3 regions of the Exiguobacterium sp. BRG2 genome follow, and region 1 is predicted to be linked to each of the others. Evidence: a T-box and tRNA genes for the amino acid it is inferred to sense, from the RefSeq annotation. Region 1 holds a T-box; the other regions hold tRNA genes.
The links. A T-box is a leader RNA that pairs with one kind of tRNA and senses whether it is charged. The one in region 1 lies ahead of argS (arginine--tRNA ligase), so its partner is inferred to be a tRNA-Arg.
Positions count from the first base shown of each region.

Region 2: it has a tRNA-Arg gene. The T-box ahead of argS (arginine--tRNA ligase) is inferred to sense a tRNA for this amino acid. The anticodon was not compared.
Region 3: it has a tRNA-Arg gene. The T-box ahead of argS (arginine--tRNA ligase) is inferred to sense a tRNA for this amino acid. The anticodon was not compared.

Region 1 is NZ_JAUZUW010000006.1:37,611-45,488, forward strand. Features, by position in the region: gene Q9R23_RS09505 (hypothetical protein) at 1-251, opposite strand, end outside; gene argS (arginine--tRNA ligase) at 282-1,964, opposite strand; T-box leader at 2,024-2,242, opposite strand; gene Q9R23_RS09515 (GGDEF domain-containing protein) at 2,373-4,049, shown strand; gene Q9R23_RS09520 (alpha/beta hydrolase) at 4,065-4,847, shown strand; gene trhO (oxygen-dependent tRNA uridine(34) hydroxylase TrhO) at 4,907-5,821, opposite strand; gene Q9R23_RS09530 (TVP38/TMEM64 family protein) at 6,060-6,707, shown strand; gene Q9R23_RS09535 (DUF485 domain-containing protein) at 7,185-7,511, shown strand; gene Q9R23_RS09540 (solute symporter family protein) at 7,508-7,878, shown strand, end outside.
Region 2 is NZ_JAUZUW010000003.1:217,216-225,093, reverse strand. Features, by position in the region: gene tig (trigger factor) at 1-321, opposite strand, end outside; gene Q9R23_RS06190 (hypothetical protein) at 432-1,418, opposite strand; gene Q9R23_RS06185 (hypothetical protein) at 1,445-1,969, opposite strand; tRNA gene Q9R23_RS06180 (tRNA-Arg) at 2,072-2,145, opposite strand; gene Q9R23_RS06175 (metallophosphoesterase family protein) at 2,219-2,728, opposite strand; gene Q9R23_RS06170 (XTP/dITP diphosphatase) at 2,734-3,327, opposite strand; gene rph (ribonuclease PH) at 3,324-4,079, opposite strand; gene racE (glutamate racemase) at 4,080-4,886, opposite strand; gene Q9R23_RS06155 (phosphocarrier protein HPr) at 4,973-5,236, opposite strand; gene Q9R23_RS06150 (acyl-CoA thioesterase) at 5,302-5,757, opposite strand; gene sdhB (succinate dehydrogenase iron-sulfur subunit) at 5,814-6,620, opposite strand; gene sdhA (succinate dehydrogenase flavoprotein subunit) at 6,620-7,878, opposite strand, start outside.
Region 3 is NZ_JAUZUW010000008.1:118,171-126,048, forward strand. Features, by position in the region: gene trxB (thioredoxin-disulfide reductase) at 1-812, shown strand, start outside; gene rapZ (RNase adapter RapZ) at 924-1,793, shown strand; gene Q9R23_RS11570 (gluconeogenesis factor YvcK family protein) at 1,793-2,791, shown strand; gene whiA (DNA-binding protein WhiA) at 2,788-3,744, shown strand; gene Q9R23_RS11580 (hypothetical protein) at 3,827-4,063, shown strand; partial or broken gene clpP (ATP-dependent Clp endopeptidase proteolytic subunit ClpP) at 4,183-4,767, opposite strand; tRNA gene Q9R23_RS11590 (tRNA-Arg) at 4,950-5,025, opposite strand; gene Q9R23_RS11595 (RNA polymerase factor sigma-54) at 5,180-6,322, shown strand; gene Q9R23_RS11600 (glutaredoxin family protein) at 6,313-6,573, shown strand; gene Q9R23_RS11605 (sugar-binding transcriptional regulator) at 6,689-7,717, shown strand; gene gap (type I glyceraldehyde-3-phosphate dehydrogenase) at 7,771-7,878, shown strand, end outside.

The sequences.
Region 1 (7,878 bases):
TTTCGTGTCTGTTTTTTACGCATGAAGAATTCAAAATTGTCTTTCGTGCGCAACGCGTCTCCTTCGATCGGAGCAATCAAATCAGCTTCCGGCGCCGTCACGAAATCGTGAACGAAATCGACAGACTCTCCCGGTAACCAAGCAGCGAGTTTCCCGTGAAAATCAGCCATGAAGGCGACGGTTTCTGCCAAAGGCTCCTGCTTCATCCGTGAAGCAGCTTGCTGTAATCGGTCTTTCGTCTCAGTCTTCATAATCTACCTCTTCTTATTCGTGGATTGGTCTTACATTTCTTCCGGAGCGCCGACACCAAGTAAACGAAGACCTTCTGTCAAGACGATCGTGACGGACTTGACGAGTGCAAGACGCGATTGTTTTGCTGCGTCATCTTCGAGAACACGGACGTGTCCGTAGTATTTATTAAAGCTTTGTGCAAGATCTAAGACGTAACGGCTGATGATTGACGGCTCGCGACGTGTGAATGCGCGATCGATGACCGTCGAGAATTGGTTCAGCATCGATACGACACCCCATGCATGATCATCGGCACTGCCAGCGAATGGTGTGCCATCATAGCTACCTTTACGGAGCAATGAGTGCGCACGAGCATTCGTATACTGGACATACGGTCCTGTTTCACCTTCGAATTTCAACATCTGCTCAAGATCGAACTCGATATTGTTCATCCGTTCATTTTTCAAATCATGGAAGATGACGGCGCCAACACCTACTTGACGAGCTGTTGCTTCGGCATTCGCTAAGTTCGGATTTTTTTCCGCGATGTTTTGCTTCGCGACGTCGATTGCTTCTTGTAGTACTTCTTCAAGCAAGACGATCCGACCTTTACGCGTAGACATTTTCTTTCCGTCTTTCATAATCAAACCGAACGGTACATGGTGCATTCCGTCGACATTCTCAAATCCAAGTTTCTTCAGGACTGCGAACAATTGCTTAAAGTGAAGCGCTTGTTCGCCGCCAACGACGTAGAATGCTTGCTCAAAACGGTACGTTTCGAGACGATAGACAGCAGCTGCTAAGTCACGTGTCGCATAAAGCGTTGCGCCATCCTTCTTTTTAATCAAAGCAGGCGGCATACCTTCTGCTTCGAGGTCGACGACCATTGCCCCTTCTGATTCGACGAGTAAATCTTTTTCTTCAAGCAAATCGATGACGTGTTGCATCTTATCGTTGTAGAAAGCTTCTCCGTTCAAGCTATCGAATTTAACTCCGAGCATCTCATAAACACGATTGAACTCAACAAGTGAGACTTCACGGAACCACGTCCAAAGCGTTGTTGCCTGCTCATCACCTTGTTCGAGTTTTTTGAACCAGAGACGTCCTTCGTCTTCAAGTGCCGGATTTGTTTCCGCTTCTTCGTGGAACCGGACATATAATTTCAACAATTCCTTGATTGGTTCTGCACGGACCGCTTCTTCCTCACCCCACATCGTGTACGCAACCATCAATTTCCCGAACTGTGTTCCCCAGTCCCCTAAATGGTTGACACCGACGACATCATAGCCTTTTTTACGTGAGATTTGGTTGAGCGCGTTTCCGATTACCGTTGAACGTAAGTGACCCATCGAGAATGGTTTCGCGATGTTTGGTGATGAAAAATCAGTGACAATCGTTTTTCCATTGGCTTCACTTGATCCGAACGCCTCATTTTCCGTCAGAACTTGGTTGACGATTTCTTGCGATACGACTTCCCGGTTCAAGAAGACGTTGATGTAAGGACCTACAGCCTGAACGTTTGAGAACAATGGCGCGTCGATTTTTTCTGCGAGGTCCGAAGCAATCATATTGGGTGCTTTACGGAATGCTTTCGCGAGCATGAAGCATGGGAATGCTAGATCTCCATGATCTTCATGTTTCGGTTGCTCGATTAGTTGTTCAATTTGTTCAATCGATAAGGCACCTTCCATGACTTGATGTAATACTTCTGCGTATTGCGTTTTATAACTCATCTTTATTTCCTCCTGCTTCACTGATTTTTGGCAATAAAAAACGCCCCTTGCGCCACGCGCAAAGAGACGGAATGACCGCGGTACCACTCTTCTTGGTGTCCTTTTGACACCCACCTTGTTCGGGGATAACGGGGTTCCCCCGGCTACGCCTTTTCCTTCAGGAATCGGGTAGCGTCTCAAAAGTGCGCTTCACGACCGGTTCGTCCTCAGGCTTCCACCATTCCCTGATTCGCTAGTTGACGAAAATCAACCGTTACTCTCTTCATCATCGACTGTATTCGATATCTTTCACATTATACGCAATTCTTTCTTTTCTCTCAACCTTATTTTTTTTGGTAAATGGCTTATCAAAATTTCCACAATTCGGGTATAGGAATAAAAGATACTTCTCAGGGGGAGGGATGTTTCATGCGCTACTACCAACAGGTAGCCCGGACGAGCTGGATCGTTTTCAGTCTCGTCGCCTTGACATTGTTATTGATTGGCATCGTTCATCCACCTACCTTCCCTCCTTCCATCTCCATCGTCAATACCCTTTATTTGTTTGGGCTCGTTCTCCTGTTTCAGTTCGATAATGTCCGTCGTGGCGGCATTTATTATACGTTTCAAGAAGGAATCATTTTATTTTTATTCCTCAATTACGGTTTGACGTACGCTTTGATTTTAAGCCAAGTCGGTATTCTCGTCTTTCAATTCATGTCTCACCGAAAAGCGATTCGCTGGAAACGTTTCGCCTATCTCTACCCAATCAACGCCTTGTTTGATTTAGTCTACATCTCGCTTCCGGTATTTGCGTATGAAGCGCTCGGTGGACCGATCGGCTCAAGCTTTACGTATACCAAAGCTCTGATTCCCTTCATCGGCTTTTTGATCACAGTCTTCCTTGTTTCTTACTTCCAATGTCTGCTCGTCAATCGCTTTCTTTTCTTGAAATACGATTGGCAACGTCTTGTGAAGCTTCAGTCCCTCGTTTACGGAATCAGCATGTTAAGTGCTCTACTTGGGATCTGGTTCTACGATGAAAGTCCTCTTGTCGCGGCTACAGTCTCCGCCTTGATTCTCTTTTTATTCAAACGTCTGTTGCAAGAACGTGGTGACTCACTTGAAGCAAATGATAATGCTAAACGATTTGATGATGCGAAGGAACACTTATTGATCTCCCGCTTCGAACGCGAGACGATCGACTCGTTACTTCTCGATTTACCGCATCTGCTACCGTTTTCTGAAGGCTGGATTTCGATTCAACAACAGCGGAAACAAGTCATCTATGACATCCGGACGAAGCAACCGATCGATGTGTTACCGCTGTTTCACTCTTTGACAGCCGACGATTTGCATACCCCGATCATCTATGGTCTTCGTTGCGACTGGGGAAACGATATTCAAATCGGATTGCCTGTCGATCGCCATTCAATGCTAGCAATTCCTTCGATTACGAGCGGAGAAGTCGATGTCTCGATCATTCTGTTCCATCAAGTCGCAGACGCCTATGATGCGACGAATGCCGACGAATTATCTCGTCTACTCCGTATCTTTTGTCGCGTCCTAGAACGCTCTCGTGAAACGGTTCAACTCTATACAGAAAGTCGGACTGACGCCTTAACGGAATTACCAAATAGTCGTGCCTTTTACGAACACGGTCGACAAGAATTCGCTGCTGATTGCTATCCGCTTTCCGTGATTCTGTTTGATATCGATCATTTCAAACGCGTCAACGATACGTACGGGCATAAAGTAGGCGATCTCGTCCTTCGTGAACTCGGTCGACGCATCCAGGTGATCCAACTGCAACATGATGATGTCTTCGCTGCTCGTTATGGCGGGGAGGAATTCGTACTTTTGTTGCGAAATCGTAGTCAAGAGGCTGCCATTCAGATTGCCGAGACGGTCCGCCATGCGGTCATGGATCGCCCCTTCCTCGTCGATGGTCACCGACTTTCCTTAACTATAAGCCTCGGAATTGATACAGTGGAAGAAAGATATCAACGGACGTTCGAAGAATCGCTACGTCAAGCCGATCATGCACTCTATGTCGGCGGAAAACACAACGGACGCAATTGTACCGCGCACTATGCAAATCTTTGAAAGGTCGTGACTCTATTGTCGATTACGGAAATTGAAATGACGCTACCGACATCACAAACCCACCGGACGATTCGAATTCATCGTCCGCCACATTTTGATCCTTCTGAAGCTTTACCAGTAATTTATATGCATGACGGACAAAACGTCTTTAGTGGAGAAACCGCCTCGTTCGGAAAAGGCTGGGAGATTCATCTTGCACTACAACAGACACAGATTCCGGCAATGGTCGTCGCGATTGACAGTCCAGAAGATGGAATGGATCGGTACGATGACTATGCTCCTTGGAGTGACGAAGCCTTATTGATGCGGAGCGCCTATCCTTCGCACCGGACGTCAATCGGTGGCAACGGTAAGGTCTATATGGACTGGATCATCCGCGAGTTAAAACCATACATTGATGCCAACTATGCGACACGCCCTGATGATACGACAATGATCGGCAGTTCGATGGGTGGCGTCATCTCGCTATATGGATTATTCGCGTATCCGGAAGTCATCACGCGCGTCGCTGCCTTATCGACTGCTGGATGGGCAAACTTCTCCTCACTCCTTGAATTCATCGAGCGCAGTCCGTCTCTGTCTGCAACGCATCGCTGTTATATGGACGTCGGCACAAAAGAAGTGAGTGGTCCGATGACCGAGACGGATTATTTACACACGAATGATGTCTTAGCGCGAGCGGTCGAACAGAAACTCGCTCAAAGTCGCTATACGATCATTCCGGAAGCAATTCATCATGAAACGGCCTGGGCCAAACGTTTGCCAGATATTTTACGTTACTTGTTCCCATCCTCTTGAATACACAAAAAAGCCGGACGGTTTCTATTAAAGAAATCATCCGGCTTTTTACGCGTGCCTTATACTAATTCTTCTTGTTGCTCTTTTTCATAACGGTTGCGCGGATGCTCCCGGCATTCATCGGAACACGAACGCATGACTTTTGGTTCGCATTCTTCACAGCAGAAGTGCTGTCGATTGCATTCCGGGTTTGCGCAATTAACGTAGCGCGTCTCCGGTTTTCCACAGTAGTAACATTCTGAGACGACAGAAGGATTGACGGCATTGACAGGAACTTGTACACGCTCATCAAAGACGTATAGTTCGCCTTCCCAGTCTTCTCCTTGTGTCTGTTCATCTTTTCCGTACATGACGACTCCGCCTTTAAGGTGGAAGATGTCATCACTCTGTTGCCGTTTACGGAAGTACGCCGTGAATTTTTCACAACGAACACCACCCGTACAGTATGTGAGAACCTTTTTTCCTTCAAACAAATGCTCGTTCTCGTCAAGCCACTCCGGGAATTCCCGTGAAGCATTGACATCCACTTTTACAGCATTCTTGAAGTGTCCGAGGTCGTATTCGTAGTTGTTGCGTACATCGAGAATGACGACGTCATCTTGTTTCATCATTTCTTTCCACTCTGCTGGTTCAAGATACGCAGCGTGTTCTTCTGGTACGTTGAATTCGTCCTCAAAACGCCATGTGACGAGTTCTTTTTTGTAACGGACGAACGTCTTTTTGAAGGCATGCTCCTCGACTTCATCGATTTTGAATTCGATGTCAGCGAATCGTGGATCCGCCGTCAAGTCCTTCATGTATTGTTCCGTTTGTTCGACCGTTCCAGAGAGTGTGCCGTTGATTCCTTCAGGTGCAATCAAAATCCGACCTTTGATACCGAGCTCTTTACAGTAAGCAAGATGCTCTTTTGTTAGCTGTTCCGCATTTTCAATTGGAACATACTTATAAAATAATAGTACGCGATAAGGTTTCATATTCCTCATTAGCCCCCATGTCAGTTTTTTGCAGTAAAACGAACGTTGGCAAACGAAGCGTCTAGCTATTGACTAGCTGGGAACGCCTGCAAAACGCACCCATTTAAGTATAATACCAACTCCCTTTCGAATGTACAATCCACAATTCCTGAATCCCTTTCAAGGAATTTCATTCCCTTTCTGAATCCGAAAGAGGTAAAATAAAACACAGTAGTACATCTCGCAAGGAGGATTCCGAATGCTCCATACACTTCGTGACTGGATCGAGCAGATGATTTTCTTTCTCCAAGACTTACCTGGAGGAGCTGCCACCGGTTTGATTGCCCCGTTTCTTGAGTCTCTATTTCCTTTCCTGCCACTCGTCCTGATCATTTCCGCGAATGCGGCAACCTATGGTTTTGGTATGGGTGTTCTCGTATCATGGGTCGGGAGCATGCTTGGATCACTCGTCGTCTTCGCTTGTATTCGATATCTATTTCGTCGTCCGGTCACGCGTTGGCTTGAAAAACACCATGCCGCGCAACAGTGGATCGAACGTGTTCGTCACATGAGTCCCATCTCACTCGGATTCTTTTTTTCGCTTCCATTCATGCCTGCGTTCATCATCACGTCCATTTCTGCCATGATTCAACTATCGCTGCGGACGTATTTGATCGCTGCTGGTGCCGGGCGTCTGATCGTCGTCATCATCTTCTCGCTAATCGGAAAGGAATGGTCCACGTTTCTTGAACGTCCGATGCGTCTTGTCCTTCTATTTTTGATTTTACTCGCCATCTGGGGAGTTAGTCGCGGGACGGAAGAATGGTTGAAGCGTCGTGCCCTTTCAAAACGTGCGGATCATTTACGAGAAATCGAAGATAAGATCGAACGTCCATTTGAAAAATGACTTGAGGCTGACTCAAAAAAAGAATGACGCGTCTTTTCACGCCCTTTCCTCAGGCGAGACACAAGCCAGTTTTCCTGCTCCGTTGAAGCAGGAAAGCGGGTCTTGTTCGTCTCTGACAGCGCATAAATGCGCTTGTTCCTGTAGGAGTGGCGCGAAACGCGTCATTCTTTTTGTTACGAGATAAGGATGGCAGATCATCATTCTGCCATCCTTATCTTTGTAGAGACTGACTTTTGAGTCAGCCCCTTTAAGCTGTTCTCATTTTTCTAGGGACTAGGTCTTTTGAATCATTTTATAAAGTGGTTAATATATAAAAATAACGTTCAAACAATGTTCAATATTGAAAACGCTTACATTAAATTGGTATGACCAATATTAATATAATAATGATCTTTTCTTCTTAAAAATTAGGATAGCTTTTCCAGAAACGACATCCTTATAATGAATTTACATTCATTCCTTAAAGGAGGCGTCCTCATGCATCAAGTGTCCGAAGTTCAAAAAAATGAAGCGACTCAATCTGCTCCAGCAATCGTCGAGAGTGCTACCTTTCAACAATTGATGCGCCAAAAGAACGGCTTCATTCTTCCAGCTATTAGTTTTTGCCTTATTTTTTATTTTGCGCTTCCGATTTTGACAAGTTACTTCACGATTTTGAATGAGCCAGTATTCGGTGATATTACAGGAGCTTGGGTATTCGCATTTGCCCAGTTCTTCATGACGTGGACGTTCTGCATGATGTATAGCAAAAAAGCACGTGCCTTTGATCGACTCGTCGAACAGATCAAGGAGGAGTCGAAATGAATTATACTGCCGTTGCCCTATTCGCAGCGATCGTCGGTTTGACGCTCGTCATTACATACTTTGCTGCCCGTAAAACAAAAACAGCTAACGACTTTTATACAGCGGACGGCGGACTCACTGGTGCACAAAACGGGATGGCGATTGCCGGCGACTACATGTCAGCCGCCTCGTTCCTCGGAATTGCCGGGATGATTGCTTTAGCCGGATTCGACGGATTCTTTTACTCGATCGGCTTCCTCGTTGCTTATCTTGTTGTCTTGTACCTCGTTGCCGAACCACTTCGGAACCTCGGAAAATACACTATGGCTGATATGATTGCCGCTCGTTTTAACGCCTCAAAAGTTCGTGGAGTCGCTGCCATGAACTC
Region 2 (7,878 bases), on a different contig from region 1:
TTTGAATTCGACTGGCTTGCCTTTTTCGAGTGTTTCAACGTCGATGTTTTCAAGCGCGATTGGCTCGATTCCTGATTCGACGACTGCACCTTCGATTGTGTCCTTATAAAGGATATCGAGTGCATCTTGGTACAGTGCTTCTTCACCGTACATTTTGTTAAACATTGCGCGTGGCATTTTTCCTTTACGGAAACCTGGTGTGTTCAAAGTCTTAACGACTTTCTTGAACGCTTGGTCTACCGCTTTATCAAATGCTTCAGCAGGCGCTTCATACGTGAGGACGCCGAGGCTACCTGATTGTTTTTCCCATTTTGCAGTCATGCTGAGTCCCTCCAAAATTGTCAATTAGCGTACATGTGTGTACAACAAGTCACATTATAGCACAATCGTTCTGACGATTACCACTGTTGAACGAATCGTTTCCGGATGTCTCAATCGAAGTAAATTTGCTCGAATGCGATGACTTCCGGATAGAGGATATGCACTCCCTGATATAATCGCTTTGCTAGCGGACTTAAGACACGTTCCGGCTCTTCTTTTTCAAACGACAACCCTGCTAGTTCTTCGCATGCGAGGAGCCATTTCTCCATATCCGACCCGATTGCTTCTCGTTCTTCAAGATGAATCAACTGGTCCGAACGCAAGACGAGCAAGGCTCGAAAAGGATCCATTCGTTCTAATGTATGCATCGATGCGAGTAACGCTTGTTGTTCCTGTTGATGTGCAATCAGCACTTCTTCTAAATCCTGACGCGTCGAGATCGTCCAGTGTACATCTAAATGCGGCACATAAATGTCTGCCGGATAGGACAGATGCTCAATCACACTTCCTAATAACTGATCGATGACGATTAGGCTTTGATGTTCTGTATCCTGAGCACGAAGATACTTGTGTGTAATGTAGTCAAAGAGCGCAGGTGTCCGTTCGAATTCAGCACCAGCCAAATGGCGCATTTGTTCGACCCAGCTTCCATGTTGCAACACATGCATCAACGCCGTTCCAGAAGTTACGGCACTCTGAGTAACATTGTTTTTTTGAACCGGTGTCGTCTTTTGTTCTCGCACCGTCATCCGCTGTTTAATCTCGTCTAATCGAAGCGCAAGTCCATACGGCAGATACGGTGACGCCGAGCGTAGAGCGAGCTTCATTGGATACCGTTCTCCGAGTTCATAAAGAAAGAGTGCGAGCACTTGCTCCACACCCTCGACTTCAAGAAAACGTTCTGCTACAGTCTCGTATCGTTCACGGTCATGCAGTAAAAACGGCTGGATGACATAGAGTCGGTATAATACATCTTCTCCTATCAATTGGTCAGTCTCTAATTCTTTTACCAGCCGTTCTTGTTCAGCTGCCGGCAAACGGAGGACCCGAGCTCGTTCTGCTTCTAGTTCGTGTTCCATCCAGCGGGATGTCTCCATATTCCTGCACTCCTTCATTCAACTACTTATTTCGTAAACGGATCGAGCAAAGACGTCCAGTTTGTGATCGCATCTTGTAATTTCCCTGCCTGTTCGATACCGAGACGATTTAATGTATCGAGAGAGACGTCTGTTTCAAGAAGTCGTGTGATGTCTTCTGATTGATTCACGAACTGCTCGAGCTTTGCACTTAAATTTTGTAACTCTTGCGGTGGATTTTCAAGTCCCGCCAATCGTTGGTCGATTTGGTCCAGCTCTTGATTGAACTGATCAATCGTTCCGTTTTCCTTTAACTTTTCGATTTGTTGGTCGAGCGCTTGCTCCGGATTCGTGGATTCGCGTGCTTTCGTAGCCGCTTCATTCAAAGAAGAAGATAAGTCGGACGTGACTTGTGCGGTATCTTTCGCAATCCCTTGAAGTTCTCCAGCATAATCGACACTATTTTTCACATCGTTGACCTGTTGTTTTGCATCATCAACTGTATTTGAAATCTCACTACATCCTACAAGAAACGTACTGAGTAACAGGACTGTTCCAACTTTCTTCCACATCGCTTTCATCCCTTTCAAGTTCATGATACCTTAATTATAAGCGAAAATTGAAATAAAAAAAAGAGACCGCCCTCGTAAGGGCAGTCTCTATTTTAATTATAGCGTCCCAAGAGGGATTCGAACCCCCGACCGACGGCTTAGAAGGCCGTTGCTCTATCCTGCTGAGCTATTGGGACGTGTCAACACGAATAAACTATACTAGAACAATTCTTTCGTGTCAATCACATTACAAAGATTGCATTTATTTTATTACAAAAATGTTCCGTCGAGGTGAAGTGCATTGACGCGATCCCCGTTCATGTCAAGAAAATCGACAGAATAGCGGTCTTGTTCTACTTCAAGAATCGCATACGTCTTGTCTGGGCGATGGCGTGGCATCCGAATCGATCCTGGATTGATGAATAACACACCATCCCGATACTCCGCCTTCGCAACATGAGAATGACCATACAAAACGATATCAGCTTGCTTTTCGTTCGCATGATGTTGCAAGACATCTAGGCTATATTTGACGTCCTGACGATGTCCGTGGACACAGAGGACCTTATGCTCGTCCATTTCCGACGTGACTTCTTCCGGGAAATCGTGTCCATAATCACAGTTCCCCCGTACAACACGATATGGATATAACGATTCAATGTCGCGCGTCAATTGAGAGTCTCCACAATGAAAAGCCAAATCCACGTCCTGATGCCGTTCGAATATCGTAAGCAGTTCTTGTTCTAGTCCATGGCTATCACTAACGATCAACGCTCTCATTTTCATCACACTCCTAGGAAAGTAGTTAAGTCCTGTTCGAGCTTGCGCAATGCATTGCCACGATGACTGATCATCGCTTTTTCTTCTTTCGTCAACTCAGCAGCCGTTTGTCCACTTGCCGTGACGAACAATGGGTCATAACCGAAACCGTTCGATCCCTTTGCTTCAAAACCGATTCGCCCTTCCATTGTTCCGCGTACCGTCAATGTTTCGCCTGTTGGTTTTGCTAGCGCGAGTACACAAACGAAGCGTGCCGTCCGCTCCTCTTCCGGAACACCTTCTAACTTTTCAAGTAGTAGAGCGTTGTTCGCTGCATCCGACTTTTCAAGACCCGCGAAGCGTGCCGAGTAGACACCTGGAGCGCCATCTAAAGCATCGACTTCAAGACCTGAATCGTCAGCAAGTACTGCGTGACCAAAGTAGGCTGCTGCTTCTGTTGCTTTTAAGAGTGCATTCTCCTCGAATGTTTCACCTGTCTCATCCGTTTCTTTAGCATCCGCATGATCGAGTAACGACTCGACTGTATAGCCGAGACGCCCAAGCATGCTTTCGAGTTCCTTCACTTTACCAGCGTTATGTGTTGCGACGATGACTTTCATTTATGCTCCCCCACTTCTTCTCCTACATACCACCACGAAACACCGAGTGCCTCGCGACCGGTTTCAATCAGTTCCTTAATACCTTTTTCCCCAAGTTCGAGCATTTCGAGCATCTCTTGACGGGAAAAGGTCGACTCTTCTCCTGTTGCTTGCATCTCGACGATTTTACCGGATGACGTCATGACGAGATTGAAGTCGACTTCAGCTGCAGCATCCTCTTCGTAGCATAAATCAAGTAAGGCATTCGATCCGACGATTCCAACTGAGATGGCGGCGATGCCCTCTTTGATTGGTGTATCGGTCAATTTTCCCGCTTGAATCAGTTGATCGATAGCTCGAACGAGTGCTAAAAATCCACCGGTGATCGATGCTGTTCGTGTTCCGCCATCAGCTTGAATGACGTCACAATCGATCCAGATCGTCCGTTCACCAAGTTTTTCTAAATCGACGACCGCCCGAAGTGATCGGCTAATGAGACGTTGGATTTCCATCGTCCGCCCCGTCTGTTTGCCGCGAACGGCTTCTCGTGCAGTCCGCTGAGCGGTTGCCCGCGGTAACATCGAATATTCCGCATTGATCCAGCCTTGGCGTTTTCCACGTAGAAATGGTGGTACCCTTTCCTCGACGGTCGCCGTGCAGAGGACTTTCGTATCACCCAGTTCAATCAAAATCGAACCTTCCGCGTGTTTATTGATGTCAACTGATAACTGTACTGGACGGAGATCGTCCGCCGTTCGTTGGTCTGTCCGCATTTAATCTTCCTCCGTTCCAAGGACGATGCGCTCCGCATGAATGGGCTGATCGAGCCAGTCCGTTGCAATTTGGTCGAATGAGCGGATATCGCCTGTCGCGTAATAACGATGTTCTGGTGTTTGTGTCACATCTGCTGAAATCGTGTTGTAGTCAAGTAGTGCTGCTACTTCGAGTGCGGTTTCATCCCCTGAAGAGATGAGTTGAACGCCTGGTCCGATGACCCGTCCAATGACATCTGCTAAAAGCGGATAATGGGTGCACCCGAGTATTAGTGTATCCATATCGTAATTCATCAAAGGTCGTAGCGTATTCGCCACGACACGTTCGACGTATGCGCCATCCGTCTGCATCGACTCGACGAGCGGAACGAATGGCGGGCACGCTAACGATTCAACGACGACTTGTCCTTCGACATGTCGTAATGCCTTCTCGTAGGAATTACTTGTAATCGTCATCTTCGTTCCGATGACACCGATTCGTTTCGTACGTGTCACCTTGACTGCTGCACGGGCACCCGGATCGATGACACCGATGACAGGTATATTTAAACGTTCTCGCGCTTCTTTTAAGACGACAGCCGTAGCTGTATTACAGGCGATCACGATCAATTTCACATCTTGTTGTACGAGATAATCAATCATCTCCCACGTAAACTCACGAATTTCTTCTTCTGGACGCGGACCATACGGACAACGTAGTGTATCCCCGACATAGATGATTCGCTCATGAGGCAACTGTCGCATCAATTCACGTGCGACCGTCAATCCACCGACTCCGGAATCCAGTACTCCAATCGCTCGATTCACTCTTCTCCACCTCTTTCTATCAATCTTATGGTAACAAAAAAGGACGACGGTGCAAGACCGGCGTCCGAGAATGTACGATTACAGGATTACTGAGCAAGACCTTCGCTAGTCAGCATATCTGAAAGAGTCGTGATTGCTTCAGAAGCATCGTCACCGTTTGCAACGATTTTGATATCTGAATCTTTCGCGATTCCGAGTGAAAGAACACCCATGATTGACTTCAAGTTGACAGTCTTTCCGTTGTATTCCAAGTTGATGTCTGATTGGAATTTAGAAGCTGTGTTGACGAGCTGAGTAGCGGGACGAGCGTGAATGCCTGAATCCGCGATGACTTTGAATGTTTTTTCCATGATTAAGAAATCTCCCTTCACTAATAACGTACTAGTGAGTCGTTTTCGAATATGTGAACTCATTATCAAATGATAACGGATTCGAATCGATTCTGCAAGGAATTTTTATATGCCTCACTCCATGGGAATGCTTTCCCGGCACGATTGATTTGTACCATCGATGTCCGTCCTGTGAACATCAATTCACCCTGTTCATCAAATGCCGCATAATGGACGTCACACGATGCACTTCCGACATGTACTGGGTACGCATAGACGGCGAGACGTGTCCGTGGATACACTTGGCGAATGTAATTACACTGGGCATCCGCAACGACGATGATCCCGTCTTCTGCAAGCGAGTATCCGGTCTCCTCTAACATCAATGTCCGAACGTCCTCGAAATAGATGAACGGTACCCTGTTATTCATATGACCATAGGCATCCGTCTCTGCAAAACGAACAGCGACGTCGAGTCGTGTTCCATGTTTCATTTGTTCAAGCCATGATTCGAGTTCTGAAATATAAGCTGGTACGCGCACAATCGGTTCCTCCTGTCTGAATGAAAAAAGAAGGAGCAGGCTCCTTCTTTAATAACTTATGAACTAACTGCTTCACCTGTCCGTCCTTCGTCACTACCGAAGAACTTCTTGAATGAGTGAAGTGTCGTCTGACGGTTCATCGCTGCAATCGAAGTCGTCAGCGGAATGCCTTTCGGACAAACCTCGACACAGTTTTGAGCATTACCGCACTGCATGATCCCGCCATCTTCCATCAACGCTTCAAGACGTTCTTCCTTATGGAAGGCACCTGTTGGATGCGAGTTGAATAGACGAACTTGCGAGATCGATGCTGGTCCGATGAACGTCGAACGATCGTTGACGTTCGGACATGCTTCGAGACACACGCCACATGTCATACATTTCGATAACTCATACGCCCATTGACGTTTGTTCTCTGGCATCCGTGGTCCTGGACCTAAGTCGTACGTTCCATCGATCGGGACCCATGCTTTAACTTTTTTCAACGCATCAAACATGCGCTGACGGTCGACTTGAAGGTCACGAACGATTGGGAATGTCTGCATCGGTTGAAGGCGGATCGGTTGTTCGAGTTTATCGACGAGTGCCGTACACGATTGACGTGGTGTACCGTTGATGACCATGGAACAAGCGCCACATACTTCTTCTAGACAACCCATATCCCAGTTGATCGGTGTCGTTTTTTCACCGGCTGCATTCACAGGATTACGACGAATCTCCATTAAAGCAGAGATGACGTTCATGTTCGGACGGTACGGAATTTCAAACGCTTCATCATACGGTTTACCATCAGGTCCATCTTGACGTTGAACGATGAATTGAACCGATTTTTGCGTAGTAGATGATTCGAGTGGTGTCGCCATTATGCTTTCACCTCTTTCTTCGACTTCTTACTGTAGTCGCGTTTCCGCGGTGGAATCAACGACGTGTCGACATCTTCATAGAAGATTTCTGGATGACCATTCGTATAACGAGCCATCGTTGTCTTCAAGAACTGTTCATCATTACGTTCCGGGAAGTCCGGTTTGTAGTGCGCCCCGCGACTCTCGTCACGTTTTAAGGCGCCGAGCGTAATTGCTTCGGCTAAGTCGAGCATGTGATCGAGCTGACGGATGAACGACGCTCCTTGGTTACTCCAACGCGCTGTGTCCGTTGCCGAAATGCGCGTGAACCGATCACGAAGTTCCTTGATTTTCGTGAGTGTCTCTTCGAGCTTATCGTTATAACGGACGACCGTGACATTATCCGTCATGATTTCTCCAAGTTCACGGTGGATCTGATACGCGTTTTCTGTACCTTCCATCGATAAGATATCGTTAAAACGATTGATTTCTTCGATCTTATGCGCTTCGACGACGTCTTCGCTCATCTCATGAACCGATGTCTCAAGTTCATTCATATAGGCGATTGCTGACGGTCCGGCGACCATTCCACCATATACCGCAGAAAGAAGTGAATTCGCTCCGAGACGGTTTCCTCCGTGCATCGAATAATCACATTCGCCTGCTGCGAATAGTCCAGGAATATTCGTCATCTGATCGTAGTCGACCCATAGTCCACCCATTGAATAGTGAACAGCCGGGAAAATTTTCATCGGTACTTTTCGTGGATCATCACCGACGAACTTTTCGTAGATTTCAAGGATCCCACCGAGTTTGACGTCGAGTTCTTTTGCGTCTTTATGTGATAGATCAAGATAGACCATGTTCTCCCCGTTGACTCCGAGTTTTTGATTGACACAGACGTCAAAAATCTCGCGTGTCGCGATATCTCGTGGGACAAGGTTTCCGTATGCCGGATATTTCTCTTCAAGGAAGTACCAAGGTTTACCGTCTTTATACGTCCAGACGCGACCGCCCTCACCACGTGCTGATTCACTCATGAGACGTAATTTATCATCACCAGGAATCGCTGTCGGGTGAATCTGAATGAACTCACCGTTCGCATAGATCGCACCTTGACGATAGACAGCTGCTGCCGCTTGTCCTGTGTTAATGACCGAGTTCGTCGATTTTCCGAAGATGACCCCAGGACCACCTGTCGCGAGGATGACAGAATCCGCGGCAAATGCCTCGATTTCCATCGTCCGGAGGTTTTGACAAACCGCTCCACGACAAATGC
Region 3 (7,878 bases), on a different contig from region 1:
ATATCGAGAACTACCCAGGATACGATAGCATCCTCGGACCTGATCTCTCGCAAAAAATGTTCGACCACTCGAAAGCATTCGGCGCAGAATATGCGTACGGAGACGTTCGAAGCATCGAAGACGGTAAAGCATACAAAACGATTCACGCACACAACAAAGATTACTACGCACGGGCAATCATCATCGCGTCTGGTGCACAATATAAGAAAATCGGCGTACCGGGTGAAGAAGAGCTCGGCGGTCGCGGTGTCTCGTATTGTGCGGTCTGTGATGGGGCGTTCTTTAAAGAAAAAGAACTCTTCGTCATCGGTGGCGGCGACTCTGCTGTTGAAGAAGGTGTCTACTTGACACGTTTCGCGAAAAAAGTCACGATCGTTCACCGTCGTGATGAGCTCCGCGCTCAAAAAATCCTTCAAAAACGTGCGTTCGACAATCCGAAAATCGACTTCATCTGGAACCATACGGTTAAACAGATCAACGAACAAGACGGGAAAGTCGGCGGTATCGAGCTGATTAATACAAAAACAGCTGACGTGACGACGCATCCGATCGATGGGGTCTTCATCTACATCGGAATGAACCCAATTACAGGTTACGTCCAAGATCTCGGCATCTTGAACGACCAAGGCTACGTCGTGACGAACGAAGCGATGGAAACGAACATCAAAGGTATCTTTGCTGCTGGTGACGTGCGTGAAAAAACATTGCGCCAAGTCGTTACAGCAACAAATGATGGTTCGATCGCAGCGCAAAATGCACAGCATTTCATCGAAGCGTTGCTTGAAGAATTACAAGAATCCTCACACGCATAATATCGAACCAGTTTCATTGAAGGAGACTTCAGTGAAGCTGGCTCTTTTTTTATGATATACTGAGAAAGAAGTGAAAAATACACACGGAACTGTTGTCTGGAGGGCGAAAAGATGGAACAGAATCAACCGCAACTTGTCATCATCACGGGTATGAGTGGGGCTGGGAAGACTGTCGCAATGAATAGCTTTGAGGACTTAGGCTATTTTTGTGTCGACAATCTACCCCCGACGTTACTGCCGCATCTCATCGAAGTCATCGGACAAGTGCGTCCTAAAATCGCCGTTGCCATCGATACCCGCGCGCGTGATTTCATCGACAGCTTTTTTGTCGTCTATGAGGATTTAAAGAAAACGGACTTACAAATCCGAATGCTGTATCTTGATGCACGAAACGATGTCCTCGTACGTCGTTACAAGGAATCGCGCCGTTCGCATCCGCTCGCACCAACGGATTCCCCATTGATCGGGATCGAACGGGAGCGGACGTTGCTCGAAGGATTCCGTGATAAGGCACAGATGCTGATTGATACGAGTGACATCAAGCCGCTTGCACTGAAAGAACGTCTCTTGAAGGAGTTCACGGAAGGCACTCGGATTCCGTTCACGGTCAACGTCATGTCGTTCGGTTTCAAACACGGCTTACCGCTTGATGCCGATCTCGTCTTTGACCTGCGCTTCTTACCGAACCCGTTCTACATTCCAGAGCTGCGTCCAAAGACGGGACTCGACGAGGAAGTCGCGTCGTACGTCATGCAATGGCCGGAAGCAAAGCTGTTCTATAAAAAACTAGTCGACTTGCTCGAGTTCCTGATTCCACAATACGAGCGGGAAGGGAAGTCGCAACTCGTCATCGCCCTCGGTTGTACAGGCGGGAAACATCGCTCGATTACGTTCGCGGAAGCGATCAGTAAAGAATTTGCGACGCAGTATCACATCGAGACGAATCATCGGGATTATGTGTATGCGAAGGAGGAGAAGTGATGAAATGGGAACGTAAAGTCGTCGCTGTCGGTGGCGGAACAGGACTCTCGACGCTTCTTCGTGGACTGAAACATTACCCGCTTGACATCACAGCCATCGTCACCGTTGCTGATGACGGGGGCAGTTCTGGTCGTTTGCGGACGGAATTCAATATGTTGCCGCCGGGCGATATCCGAAACGTCATCGTCTCCTTATCGAAGTCAGAGACATTGATGGACCGGATCATGCAGTACCGGTTTGAGACCGGGGAAGGACTGCATGGTCATTCACTCGGAAATCTGATGCTGACGGCAGCAACCCAGCTCTGTAATGGTTCGTTCGTCGAAGCAATCGGCGTCATGGGACAACTGTTGAACGCGGAAGGAAAAGTCTATCCGGCGACGGAACGGACGATCACGTTATGTGCTGAGTTCGAGGACGGAACGATCGTCAAAGGTGAGTCGTTGATTCCGAAGGTCGGCAAGAAGATCGAACGGATCTTCCTTGAAGAACAAGACGTCCGTCCGGTACCGGAAGCGATTCAGGCGATTCTTGATGCCGACGTCATCGTCCTTGGTCCGGGTAGTCTCTATACGAGTATCATCCCGAACGTCCTGATCGATGAAATCCGGGAAGCGATCCAACAATCGCTGGCTCCGGTCGTCTATATTTGTAACGTCATGACGCAACCCGGTGAGACGACGGCGTTCACGGCGAATGAACATTTAGCGGCACTCGAACGCTTCCTCGGACAAGGCGTCGTTGATACGATCATCGTCAACAACGAATCGATCGATGCGAGTTACCTGAAGAAATACCAGAAGGATCACGCTGACATCGTCACCTATAATGAAAAACAATTCGAGCTCGCTGGCGTTGAAGTGCTTGCGGACGACATCGTCGATTACAATCATCACTTCATCCGTCATGACTCAGATGCCGTCGCAAGCCTCGTCATGCGAAAAGTGTTGTCGATTCGACGGATGCGTCAACTCGAAGGAAAGGAGGAGCTGACATGAGCTTTGCCTCAGAAGTCAAAAAAGAATTAACGCAGATTCCGATCACCGATCACGAGATGAAGGCGGAACTCGCGGCGCTTGCCCGGATGAATGGTGCGATCTCGTTCGGTCTCGGACGTGGTCTGACACTCGATATCTCGACCGAGAATGCCTCGATTGCCCGTCGGATCTACTCGCTTTTGAAAAAAGCATACGGGGTTCATCTCGATCTGCTCGTGCGGAAGAAAATGCGTCTGAAAAAGAATAATGTCTACATCGTCCGCGTCAAACAACAGGCGGATAAGATTTTGCAAGACCTCGGGATTTTAGGGGAAGGGTTCACGATGATTCGCTCCATCAGTGACACGATTCTAAACGATGAACGAAAAGCACGCGCATATTTACGAGGGGCGTTCCTCGCCGGAGGTTCGCTCAACAATCCGGCGACATCGTCGTATCACTTGGAGATCTTTAGCTTATATGAAGAACACAATGCGGCGCTCCGCGGTCTATCGAACGTCTTTGATTTGAACGCGAAGGCGATCGAACGGAAAAAGGGACATATCCTCTACATTAAAGAGAGCGAGAAGATTTCCGATTTCCTTAAGCTCGTTGATGCGACACAATCGATGCTACGGTTCGAGGACGTGCGGATCTTAAAAGATATGCGTAACTCGGTCAACCGTCTCGTCAACTGTGAGACGGCGAACCTTAACAAGACGGTTGGCGCAGCATTACGCCAAGTCGAAAATATTAAGTTCCTCGAGCGAACGGTCGGACTCGATGTCTTACCGGATAAGTTGAAGGAGATCGCGATCTTGCGCGTGACACATCAAGACGTCACGTTGCAAGAGCTCGGGGAGATGGTCGAAAGCGGCTCCATCTCAAAATCAGGGATCAATCACCGGTTGCGGAAGATTGATCAAATCGCTGAAAAAGTACGAAATGGCGAGTCGATGACAGGGGCCATATAAGAGGGTCGCTTGCGGGATGAACCATAGTCTACTATAATATATAGTCGATGCAACTAAATGTTCGAATTAAGGAGTTTTTGAAATGGCTAACGAAAAGAAACGTATTTCGCTGACAGTCGATGCGAAGTTTGATGAAGTGTTAACAAAAAAAGCAAAAGCAATCGGTGTACCGAAAAGTACACTCGTTGCGTTCGCAACATCTTTATTCCTGAAACAATTACAAGCAGAAGAAGAGCTTTCGCCACATGCGAACGCGATCTACTCGCTGATTCGTGAAAACCACGATATCGTTTCAGACATCACAGACTTGATCGACTGATCATCGCCCTCTCGTTCTATAAGGAACGGGAGGTTTTTTGTATGTAACGATAACCGACAAGGCTTCGATTTTCTATGGATACAAAAAAAGTGCCTCCCGAAGGAGACACTCTGGATGACTTATGCACGTTCCATGACGCGGTCGATGAGACCGTAATCAGCAGCAGCTTGTGCTGACATGAAGTTGTCACGCTCTGTATCGCGTTCGATGACTTCAAGTGGTTGTCCTGTGTTTTCAGCCATGATTTTGTTGAGGTGCTCACGCATTTTGATGATACGCTCCGCATGGATTTTGATATCCGATGCTTGACCTTGTGTACCACCGAGTGGTTGGTGGATCATGATTTCAGCGTTTGGTAACGCGAAACGTTTTCCTTTTGCGCCTGCTTGGAGCAAGAACGCACCCATCGATGCTGCCATACCGATACAAATCGTTGAGACTTGTGGCTTGATGAAGTTCATTGTATCGTAAATCGCCATACCGGCAGTGATCGAACCACCTGGGCTGTTGATGTAAAGCGAGATTTCTTTATCTGGATCTTCTGCTGCTAAGAACAGAAGTTGGGCAACGACTGAGTTGGCGACGTTGTCGTCAATCGCGCTCCCGAGAAGAATGATGCGGTCTTTTAGCAAACGTGAGTAGATATCGTAAGCACGTTCCCCGCGGTTTGTTTGTTCGATGACTGTTGGAATTAACATAGTCTTTGCCTCCTTATAGTTGGTATGTAGCTTCCTATTCGACTTATCCTTATCATAATCCTTTGGTCAATATTGGTCAAAAGATACGATGCGACTTTTAGGTATTTTTCCATTACAAGGGCAAATGAAACATATCAATATAGAAAAAAGGCAACGCCATTGCTGGCATTGCCTTGTAGTTGAATAAATGGTACACCCGGAGAGATTCGAACTCCCGACACCTGGTACCGGAAACCAGTGCTCTATCCCCTGAGCTACGGGTGCATCTGATGTACTGAACAATTAATAGTATAGCGACATTTTTTCAGAAAAGCAATAGGGAAGGATGACTTTTCTTTTCCTGAGCGGTTGGAGAAAGGTTCAGAGCATGTTTTTTAAAACGTTTCTTCTATAATAAGAAGTGGAGGAGGGGGAATCGATGGATCAACGCCAGGAGCAGACGCAACAGATGACGTTATCGGCGTCACAACAATATCAGTTACATGTACTTGAGCAACCAGCGGCAGAGCTCGAGGAGGAATGGCGACGGTTGAAACGACGATTGCATCGTCATTACCCGAATCAGGTTTCGCTAGAGGTCGAGCAGATGGCAGGACATTTGGCCTCCTATGAAGACGAGCTTCTTGCACAAATACGTTTAGAATCAGTCAGACAGGAAATAGGATATATGGCGGAACAACTCATCGTGTATTTAGAAGCGGACGGTTTATTGCGGACATCGGACGAGCAGCTCGCTGCATCCTTCTCGACCGATGTCGCAACGATTACAGAAGCACGGACACTCTTACAACAATGTGAACCAGTCGGCATCGCTGCCCGCTCGGAGCGCGAGTGCCAATGGTTACAGGCAATTGAGCTAGACGACGCGGAATTGATCGGACTGACGGATCAGTTACGACATGAACCGGCGAGTCAAGTGTTCGCGCAGTTCAGTGAACAGGATCGAGCACGGTTGCGAAAACGATTGACGCGCCTGAGCCGGACACCGGATCTTCCTAAAGAAGAACGACCGGTCATGGCAGAAGCACGGATTCACCTGTTAGATGGAAAACTTCAGATTGACTGGATGACACTCGACATGGATCAGAAGTGGCTCGGATTAAAAGAGGCAACGCCTTTTTTGCGCGCGTACGAACGACGTCGCGTTACGATGCATGCCATCCTCTCGGTCTTGCTTGAGCGACAAGAACGCTGGTTCAAGGGAGAACTGCATCTTGAGCCACTGACGAAAAAACAAGTCGCTGAGGCGACGGGGCATCATCCGTCAACGATTGGTCGAGCGATTGCTGCGAAGTATGTCGAGACGGTTAATGGTCTCGTTGCTTTAGAAGACTTGTTCGTCTCACGGACGACAACCGGAGATTCGAGTTTTTTAATTAAACGGCGGATCGCCGAATACATTCAACATAGCGATCGTCCGTTAAGTGATCAGCAATTGACGGATCGTCTGCAAGCAGACGGTCTGACAGTCGCGCGACGGACGGTTGCGAAATATCGGGCAGCACTTGGTTTAACGAAAAAAATGATGCAGCAAAGGAAGGCGCAATCAGAATGGGATTAAAACGACACAGACACTTAACACTCTATTCACGTCCGGGATGTACGCTATGTGAAGAAGCCGCCATCTTACTCGACTTCGTACTCGATGAGTTTCCGGAATGGACATTCGAGGAAGTCAACATCGATCAGGATGAAGCGCTCAGTCTACGGTTCTTATATGAAATTCCGGTCGTCATGCATGACGAGGAAATCTGGAGTTATGGCAAATTTGATACGGAAACGATAAGAAACCGCTTACTTCAAAAAACTTGAGAAACGAGACTTGCAAGGCGAGAAATGGACTGTTATGATAACGGTGTACCAAGTGGGACACGTTATGACATGCGGGACAAAAAGCGTCCAGCTACTTGAGAGGAGAGGGAAATACATGATTCGGCAGTTAGTCCAGATCCAAAAACGAATCGTGCCTGATCTGATCGAAGAAATGCAGACACGCTACGACATCCTTCATTATGTTCGACTGATGCAACCGATTGGACGACGTACGCTTGCGACAAGCCTTGGCTTGACGGAACGCGTCTTACGGCGGGAAGTTGACTTCTTGAAGCAGCAAGACCTCTTAGAGGTCGCGACGCAAGGGATGTCCTTGACAGATGAAGGACGAAACGTTCTTCGCAGCATGCACAGCATCATGGGAGAACTCGCAGGGATCTCAGACATGGCGAAAGCCTTAAAAGAGAGACTCGGAGTACGGGACGTCGTCATCGTACCGGGTGATTCCGATGAAACCTTCTGGGTACAACGAGACATGGGGCGGGCGACCGTCGCACGACTCAAACGAGAGCTTTCTTCAGACCATCACAATACGATCGCTGTCACAGGCGGTACGACGATGGCTTCCGTCGCGGCGATGATGTCGCCAGACAAGGAACACCGTCCGATGACATTCGTTCCGGCACGCGGAGGACTGGGAGAAACGCTCGAATTACAAGCGAACACAGTATGCTCACGGATGGCGTCACGCGCTCAAAGTGATTATCATCTGCTTCACATCCCCGACATGGTCAGTACAGAGACGTTCGTCAAGATGATTGAAGAGCCGAGCATAAAAAATGTGCTTCAAATGATTAAAGATGCTTCAATCGTGGTACATGGAATTGGTGAGGCGAAAACGATGGCAAAACGTCGTCGCGCGTCTGAGGATCTCCTGACCCGACTGGAACATGAACAGGCAGTAGCGGAAGCATTCGGATATTACTTCGACCGAGACGGGAACATCGTGCACCGGGTCAAGACGGTTGGTCTCCAACTGGCTGACTTGAAGCAAGTCGAACACGTCATCGTCGTCGCAGGTGGTCATTCGAAGGCAGAAGCGATCAACGCCTATGTCAAACAGTCGCCGGACATCATCCTGATCACGGATGAAGGCGCAGCAGCTTCGATTTTGAAAGGGTAACCCCCTTTTGAATAATAGATAACTCGCTTTACATTAAAAGGAGGAAAATTATCATGGCAGTAAAAGTTGGTATTAACGGATTTGGACGTATCGGACGTTTGGCACTTCGTCAAATTCTTCAATTTGATGGAATCGAAGTAGTCGCGATCAACGACCTTACA